2 regions of the Candidatus Jettenia sp. AMX1 genome follow, and region 1 is predicted to be linked to the other one. Evidence: riboswitches for the same ligand, from Rfam matches in the RefSeq annotation. Region 1 holds a riboswitch; the other holds the start of a gene.
The links. A riboswitch is a leader RNA that binds a small molecule or an ion and turns the genes downstream of it on or off. The one in region 1 is predicted to bind cyclic di-GMP.

Region 2: it holds a riboswitch for cyclic di-GMP, as region 1 does, so the genes downstream of both, FBQ94_RS00865 (M10 family metallopeptidase domain-containing protein) here and FBQ94_RS16670 (aminotransferase class I/II-fold pyridoxal phosphate-dependent enzyme) in region 1, are expected to answer to the same signal.

What each region holds. Positions count from the first base shown of each region.
Region 1 covers NZ_SZPP01000074.1:5,776-9,995, reverse strand. The annotation lists gene FBQ94_RS16680 (hypothetical protein) at 1-550, shown strand, start outside; gene FBQ94_RS16675 (hypothetical protein) at 547-1,467, shown strand; cyclic di-GMP riboswitch class I at 1,567-1,686, shown strand; gene FBQ94_RS16670 (aminotransferase class I/II-fold pyridoxal phosphate-dependent enzyme) at 2,094-3,464, shown strand; gene FBQ94_RS16665 (B12-binding domain-containing radical SAM protein) at 3,936-4,220, shown strand, end outside.
Region 2 covers NZ_SZPP01000002.1:85,035-89,254, forward strand. The annotation lists gene FBQ94_RS00860 (hypothetical protein) at 34-333, opposite strand; gene FBQ94_RS00865 (M10 family metallopeptidase domain-containing protein) at 439-1,701, opposite strand; cyclic di-GMP riboswitch class I at 1,989-2,137, opposite strand; gene FBQ94_RS00870 (O-antigen ligase family protein) at 2,435-4,220, shown strand, end outside.

The DNA of each region.
Region 1 (4,220 bases):
AATATTTGTAATCATGTTAACAAAGGCAGATACGGTTGATGCCAGGTGGAAAACTGACAATTATGCGCCGTTGATTGAACGGGGCCTGGAAGTATTTAATCAGATGGTATCTTTACAGAAGCAAAATCCCTCCTGGGAGGGGTGTATTGTTCCTGTCTCTGCAGTAGGAGAGGGTAATGTTCATCGGTCTGTTACTCCTACAGAGGATGTTAAACATCCTTTTAGGTCCGAAGATAAGATTGTGGGATTTCCACAACCGGTGAATGCAGAACATGTTTTGTTTTATTGTTTAGGGCAAACTTTAAAGCAGATGAGAGAGGAAGCCAGCAAGAGTATAAGGCAAAGGGAAAAAGAACTTTCAGAAATCCTGAAAAAAGCGGGGCTGGTAAATAAAATCTGGTCTCTCATCATGCGTAAGCCTGATGCCGAGAGTATCGCCAGAGCTATTTTAGAAGAAAAAAATAAGGATTACGAAATTTTAAGCCAATTTGAGACACATATAGAACCGCTCTTGGGCAAAGCAATGGAGAGGGTAAGGCAGATCAAATGAAATACCAGGAACTTTTATATTCCCGTTCTTTATCGAAAGATTATCGATGGATGATTGTTCCACCGAAAATTTCTTCAGATAGTCTTAAGCTATTAAATCAGCTTTACAATCTGTATGATAAGTACAAAAATGCTTTCTGCAAATCGCCGGTTTTGCCTCTTTACTGCTTAAACCATTTACAAACTACGTTTCTTGTGAGTTGCGGTTTATCAAACCATAAAGATAAAGATGGCCGAAACATTTACCATTTACAGGGCATTAGCATTCCCCCTGAGTACAGAAGGCATTTTTGGTTTATCCTTCCCTGGATATTGGCTAATTACGATGGTGAGAATTTGTTAAATACGTGGAGAAAAGTAGATTTTCCTGCTGCTGATGACATCGTGCGTCGTGCATCGGAGGATTGTTTTTTCAAACTCGACTTGTTGGATAAATCGCTTGCAGAATTAATTAAAACATCAAAATTCACCCTTGAGAGATTTGATGAACTATCCATAGGTGAACCGGTCTATATTCCGTTTGATAAAAATGGTTTAAAAGAACTAGCCCATGTAATTGTATCTTCAGACTATGGCTGTGTAAATTTTGCTTTTGGAGCTACACCAGAAATGATCAGGGCTTTTGACTTCAAGATTATCGCAAAGTTAGGTGACAATTCGAATATGAGGCTGAATCGGAGGACGAGGATAACAGAATCTGTCCCGTCTTTTATCCTTGATGAACGAGATAAAGACACCAGAGAGCTTGTTGATGATCCTATAGACCGTTTTGATCCAAGAAAGAAAGATAATCTTAAGAATCAAAGTAAAATGGTAAGGAGAAATAATTCTTTTCACCTATTTGATCAGTTTGTACCTCGCTTCCTATCGATACTCAGGCTGGGAAAGAAACTAAAACGATCCAAGAAATCAGGTTAGTTTTTCGTCACTTCTTTTATAGCTTTTAAATAAAAATATTATTTTATTTGACATAAGACAACATACTTGTTATATAGGTAGCGTTTAAAAATTAAGACAGAGCGATAAAGGCAAACCCTGAGTGATCAGGGGACGCAAAGTAAAGGATCTTTAATTACACTGGCAGAGGCGCATCATGATGCGTCTCTCCTATGAATGAAAGATAGCCCTACTACCGAACATGATAAATATATTCGAAATAAATCAGAGAACCTTACTCTGAGAATATTTGACTTAATATTCTCGAAGTAAGGTTTTTTTGTTTTATCTGAACTTGAAATTTATAACCCCTTTTCTCTCCTCTGCAAGGGAGAAATCAAGGGAAGCTCTCAGCTTGATTTTGTGTAATTACGGTATATATACGAGAAAATTCAGTACCTCCTCCCCCGTGGTGGGACGGGAATAAGGGAAAGAAAACAATCTCATTGTGCACCCTTACCATAGCCCTCTCCCATCAAGGGAAGGGAGGATTAATCTTGTGTTTCTGTTGTATTATTACTACGTAATTCTTCGTAGAAAGTAGGATTCTACAAATCTTATCTGATATTGAGCAGTAATAGGTATTTTCATAGAAAAGGGAGGTTTTCATGAGTTCTGTTAATGCAAAAAGTATATCGTCAGAAGAAAAACGTGAGCTTACCCGTAAAATTCTGGAGAATCGTAAAGTTAAATTCCAGGCAGAGTCTGATGATAAATCTCAAAATTATCAGAACTATACCTATGATATGTTTATCGGCAATCCCGGATCTGAACTGACAGAAATAAAGCATTTTAACGAATGGGTAGAGAGTGCAACGAGGGATGGTTTATACACATTTGAATCGCCAAGACTTGGGGCGCAAAAAACCGAAATTGAAATCCAGCGTGAAACGGGTGATAGAATGAGACTATTGAATTTTTCCAGCTATAACTATCTGGGATTTGGCTATCATCCTGATGTAATTGCAGCGGCAAAAGATGCTCTCGATACCTATGGTCTTGGTGCGGCTAGTTCACCCGTGATCAGTGGTACGTATGGTATTCATAAAAAGCTGGAAGAGGATCTCACGCATTTTTTTGGATTAGACGACCGGTCAATATCATTATTTCCCTCTGGCTATAGCGCGAACGTAGGTGTTATACAGGCTTACATGAAGCCGGGAAATCATATCGTAATGGATCAATCGGTTCATACATCAATTCTTGAAGGGGCGAAGATATCCGGGGCAAACTGCTCCTATTTTCGACATAATGATATTGAACATCTCGAACAAGTTTTACAAGAAGTTTCCCATGGAAAATCACGTGTTCTTGTTTGCGTCGAAAGTCTATATGGTGCAGATGGTGATTATGGTGACCTTAGTGATATAGTACGGGTGGTTAAAAATTATCAGGCAAGCATTCTTGTTGATGAGGCTCATTCAACTCTGATTGCCGGTGAAAATGGCAGAGGAGTCAGTGAAGAGTCTGGCGTCTTAGAAGACATCGATCTTTATGTCATTACTTTTAGTAAGGCATTTAGTGGGGTTGGTGGCGCATTACTCGCAAAAAAAGAGGTAGTCCGTTACGTTAATTGGTATGCAAAATGCCGCATGTTTTCCTGCGCTTTAGATCCTGCAGTAACCGGTGGTATGATTAAGGTGCTCGAACTGGCGTCAGGGCCTGAGGGCGAGAAGAGGCGCAGATTACTACGGGAAAATGCGGCGTATTTTAGAAAAAAACTTGCAGGAAAAGTTGATATGAGAAATAGTAAAAGTTGGATTGTTCCGGTGATTTTTGGCTCAGAACGAAATACCTTAAAACTCAACGACTTTCTCCAGAGAGAAGGTTTTGATGGAAGTATCCTGCAATTTCCATCAGTACCAAAAAATGAAGCACGTATTCGTATATTTATTACCTCTGAACATACCAGATATCAATTGGATAGGGGTATAGACATCATCCTGAAAGCTGCCGAAAAATTTAAGTTTTTATTATAATAAAAACTTAAATAAAACCCTGCGGCAGAATAACTCCTTCTCAAAAGATTACTATTATGAACTTGAGAATGCAGAGGTCAAAGGTTGCGCCTTTACCCGATATCTTTTATCTCACATTTCTGTAAGCCTGTAGTGACTTGAACATCAGCATAAGCTCAAAGGTTTCTCCGTTCTCCTTTTGAAGCATCTCTCTCCTTTAACCTCTTGATATTACTGGAAAATTCTCATCGAATTTCCTTTCCCTTCCTTTTGCATTTGACATCATGTTTATTTATGTTATAAAAGGTAAAGATTATAATTAGCTGTGTAGGAGTATTTTTAATATTTATTGAGGTTATTCTGACAAACATAATGAATATACTGTTGATATACCCCGAGTTCCCAGATACATTCTGGAGTTTCAAACATGCACTTAAGTTCATACGCAAAAAGGCCTCCTTTCCGCCGCTAGGATTACTGACAGTTGCTGCAATGCTCCCACCTGAGTGGTCAAAACGTTTAGTTGATGTCAATGTAACAAGACTCAAGGATGAAGATCTGTTATGGGCGGATTATGCATTTATCAGCAGTATGGTTATACAAAGAACGTCGGCTCAGCAGATCATCAGACGCTGCAAGGAAGCCAACCTTAAGGTAGTTGCCGGAGGGCCTTTATTCACGAGCGAGCATGAGCAATTTGAGCATGTCGACCATTTTGTTCTTAACGAAGCAGAGCTAACCTTGCCGCCTTTTTTAGAAGATCTGAATAATAATTGT
Region 2 (4,220 bases), on a different contig from region 1:
TTTGTGGAAATGAGAAAGGTTGTATTCCTGTTTTTATTGAGATTTACCAAAAGAAAATTTTCCCTGAATACCTCCTACCGTCATAAATAGTTCTGAGTCGCTTTTTGTCAAAAAGAGGAGGACGCGTTCGTTGGTTTCAAAGACAGGACTATCTTCCATTCCCGGCGAGAAAATAACTTTTATCTCCGCACCGGCAGTGGGTTTTCCCTTAAGTATACATTCAACGAAAATAATAGCCTCCCGGTTGTCTCCCTTTGAATGAATCTCTTTAACCTCTCCGTATATAACGAGATCAGAACGGGCAATAAGTTCTGAGTTATCCATCCTCAACATAATACTATATGCTGGTGTGGAGGAAAAACTCCATAAATATAGAATAAGGAAGAGGAGGAAAATCCCCCTCTTCCTTTTTTCCTTTTTATACTTTGCTAGCCACATTTAATGCTTTCCTTCATTATAAAAATTTGTTCCTATATCCCTGCTGCTGTTCTTTGGATTTACAAATCTCACATTAAATGTAGCAACCTTAGAGGCGTCTCCCGGATTAACCACAATATCCCCAACTACAATTCCATTGAGAGAAACGCGAAGGGTCTCCGGGCCCAGAAGAATATTATCTGAAATAGTCAAAGTGACCTTGACCTGATCAATATCTTTATATGAACTGGAGAGTCTGTGTTGTGCCCGATAAAGATCTCCTATATGCCACCAATAACCGTCAAATTGGGAAACAAAAGGATCGCGTGAAAGTACACCATCTACATCGGCTTTTGACCCACCCGTATCTGTATCTGCGGTAGGTAAATGGCGAGTCGTATAGTTTGCAGTTCCTTTTTGTCTGAGCTGTACCTTTACATCTTTTTCACGAAGTCTGAAACTTCCGGAGCCAGGAGCTGGAATTGAAACAGATTCAATCTGAATAATCACATCTTCTGGCCTGGATCCATAAATCGCATAAATACCTGCAATATCATCATACGAAAGATAAGGTTTTCTTCCCGTGTAAAAAGGATACATAAGGGCATTGGGATCAGAGGAATGTGCCAATCCGAGGGAATGTCCGATTTCATGTGCCGCGACGGTAAGCAAATCAATCCCTGCCCCACCATAGGTTGGAGTTACCCATGTTTCATCTTCATCAAAGTGGACATCGCCAGCAATACATCCCCCATTGACGGGTGGTGGATACCACGCATGTGCCAGCACACCGCCGGGTCCGTCAAAAGGATATCCGTCACCATGGTCTCCTGCTCCCCACCAGATACGGATGTCACCAGCACATGAGTTAGCCCCACCGTCTGCAACTTCTGTTGGTTTAACCTCTGCTACATTTGACCAGAGTCCGAATGCCTGTCCTATAACTCCCCGCTCCGATGCCCAGGAGATATCAGGACTGGTATTTCCAAAGCTGTAGGTAAAGCCAGCGATGGGCCAACTTCCACCGGTAAGAGCATAAGGAGCTAGTCCTGCAGGAAGGTCATCATAGAGACAGGGAGAGTCGCTGGTGCAGGGTGATGCTGATGCAGAGGGGGGAGGCGTTGGTTCTACCCGAAGGATTGTGCTATTGTTATTTGTTACAATAAAATTTTTTCCCTGATATATATAACTAACACCTTCGGTGTCTGCTGCAATGGATAAGCTTCCCATCGTTCCCAGAGAAAACAGAGAAATAAACGATATACATATTTTTACATTTTTCATTGCCTTTTCCTTTATTTAAGGTTGTATTACGCAAGAGAAAAAATCCTTTCATTTCTTTTTCTTCATGAATATCATGCATGTTTCTTTAAAATAGGGAAAATACTTTACTCAGTTTTGACTTAAGCAATTCATTTCAATGTTTTTCAGGTCATTTGTATCACCTCCTGTTCATGAATAAGTGGCCATAAATCTCAGGAACATTTTACGGAGTACCGAGTAACTACAATTTTTAAAACTATTCCTGAAAACAAAAAAGCCTTACTGCAAAGATATTCATGGAAAATATCTTCGGCAGTAAGGCTATCTTATTTCTATCGTGTCAGTTATAAGTGTAAGTGTCTGTTATTTATACTGACACTGTTTACGAACACTATCCACGGTTACAAGACCCTTTACTTTGCGTCCTCCGATCACTCGGAGTTTACCTTTGTCGAATATTTACCGCACTACTATTTTGACCTTAATATGTCAATTTATAAACCAAAAATCAAGGAAATTATTATTCTTTTGAACTACAAAAATTTTCCTGTGATAAATGGTAATCATACGAGATCTTACTTTTAATTAAAAAAAGGAATAGTTTATATTTTTTATTTTTCATGATATAGTATGAAAATAGTATTTCATTTTTAATAGATTGATACTTAAAATATTGCTAAATTTGGCAATCAGGAATATGAATGAGAATAAAATAAAAAATATTTTCAAAAACATAATGGTACAGGGTGATACAGTGATAATAAGTTTATTATTGGCTGCCGTTATTATCGTACCTCTGTTCTTCGATATCCGCCTTTACAGTGTTTTCGACCTTAGCAAGGTGACTGCTCTCTATTTGTTAACGATAGCCATTCTCTTTGTATGGTCGATCATGTTTGCTTTGAATTCTCATCTTACCTGTTCACATACTTCAATAGATATTCCTATCCTCGCCTATATAGGAGTTTTTATTATTTCATCAATTCTCTCTATAAACCCCATAATGAGTCTCTTTGGCACCTACAAGCGTTTTGAGGGTTTAACTGCCACGGTATGTTATATCTTTCTTTTTTATACTACGGTCAATTTTGTAACGACAAAAAAAAGGTTTTATTTCCTGTTAATCTCAATTATCACCGGCGCTGCCATCTCATCATGCTATGGAATTGCACAGCATATCGGGTTTGATATGTTCAAATGGAGTAGTTTTGAAGCCCGCCGGGTATTCTCAACCTTTGGGAATCCCGTATTTTTTTCGACCTACCTTGTTATGGCTTTACCATTAGCCGTTGTCTTATTTTTGGGTAACTCTTTCGAACGAAAAGAATCACCTCCGGTAAGAAGTCCTTATATCGTATGGTTTTTTTTTGCGTTATCCTTGATTATTTACACTACCTTTTGGCTTACCAATACCCGCGCATGTTTTGTGGCGCTTCTTGGAGGATTAATTCCTCTGTTCTTTTTTGTTTCCAAATGGCGCCTTACGAAAAGATATAAAAATGTAATTCTCATTGTTTTATATATCCTTATCGGGGTAGCATTTAACGTAAGGCATGAAACCTCGGTTATTAAGCATTTTACCGCTGATGTAAAGGCAGCCGATTCACCCGAATCTTCCGTGAGTAAAGGAGAATCGAAGGAATTGCCGGATTTTGATAATACGCAAAATAAATCAAGGCCGTGGATTACTGCCCACTTGTCCGTTGCCGGTTCATCTTTTTCCCGCATATTCCAATACCTGGCTGCTCTTGAGATTATGAAAGATTACCCTGTTTTTGGTATTGGACCAGATACTATAGGTATTATTTACCAAAAAAACCTTGCAAAGGTATTTTCACTGCGAGAAAGTGACCGGGGGTTTCCTTTTCCGAGACAGGATAGAATTCACAATGATATTCTCGATACGGTCGTCACTCGTGGTATTTTTGGCCTGGGTACTTACCTATGGCTGCTGGCAGCCTTTGGAATATATATTGGTAAAAATTACAAAAAGTTAACAAGTGAAAACAAATTGCTCATGCTGGGGCTTTTAACGGGAGTACTTTGTTATCTCATTCAAAATGAGTTTAGTTTTGGAAATACACCTATTGTTATGCTCTTTTGGATAATGATGGGACTCTGTATCTCAATAATAAAGATGCAAGAGAGAGAGGAATGGGTAATAACTGGAAAATTCCGGAAAGATGCGAAGCTGCAAAGTCCAGGTAATGGGAAAAATCAATATATTCAAACTCCTGCTTTCACAATTTCCCGAATTTCCAACTTTTCCAGATGGCTATGTTGTGGAATTGTGCTGACGGTATTAGGCTTCATTCTCATCTTCGTTATTCGGGTCTACAGGGCAGATGCATACTTTGAATATGGAAGGAGGGTCTTTGGGTTTGAGGATGAAAACGCTCACGGTAAAGTAGAAAAAGGACTCTATCTTATGAAACATGCTATACATCTCAATCCATACGAGACATTCTATCGCGATGAACTGTGCAGGGTATATATACAAATGGCATTTAAAACAAAAAACGAGGTATGGATACAGGGTA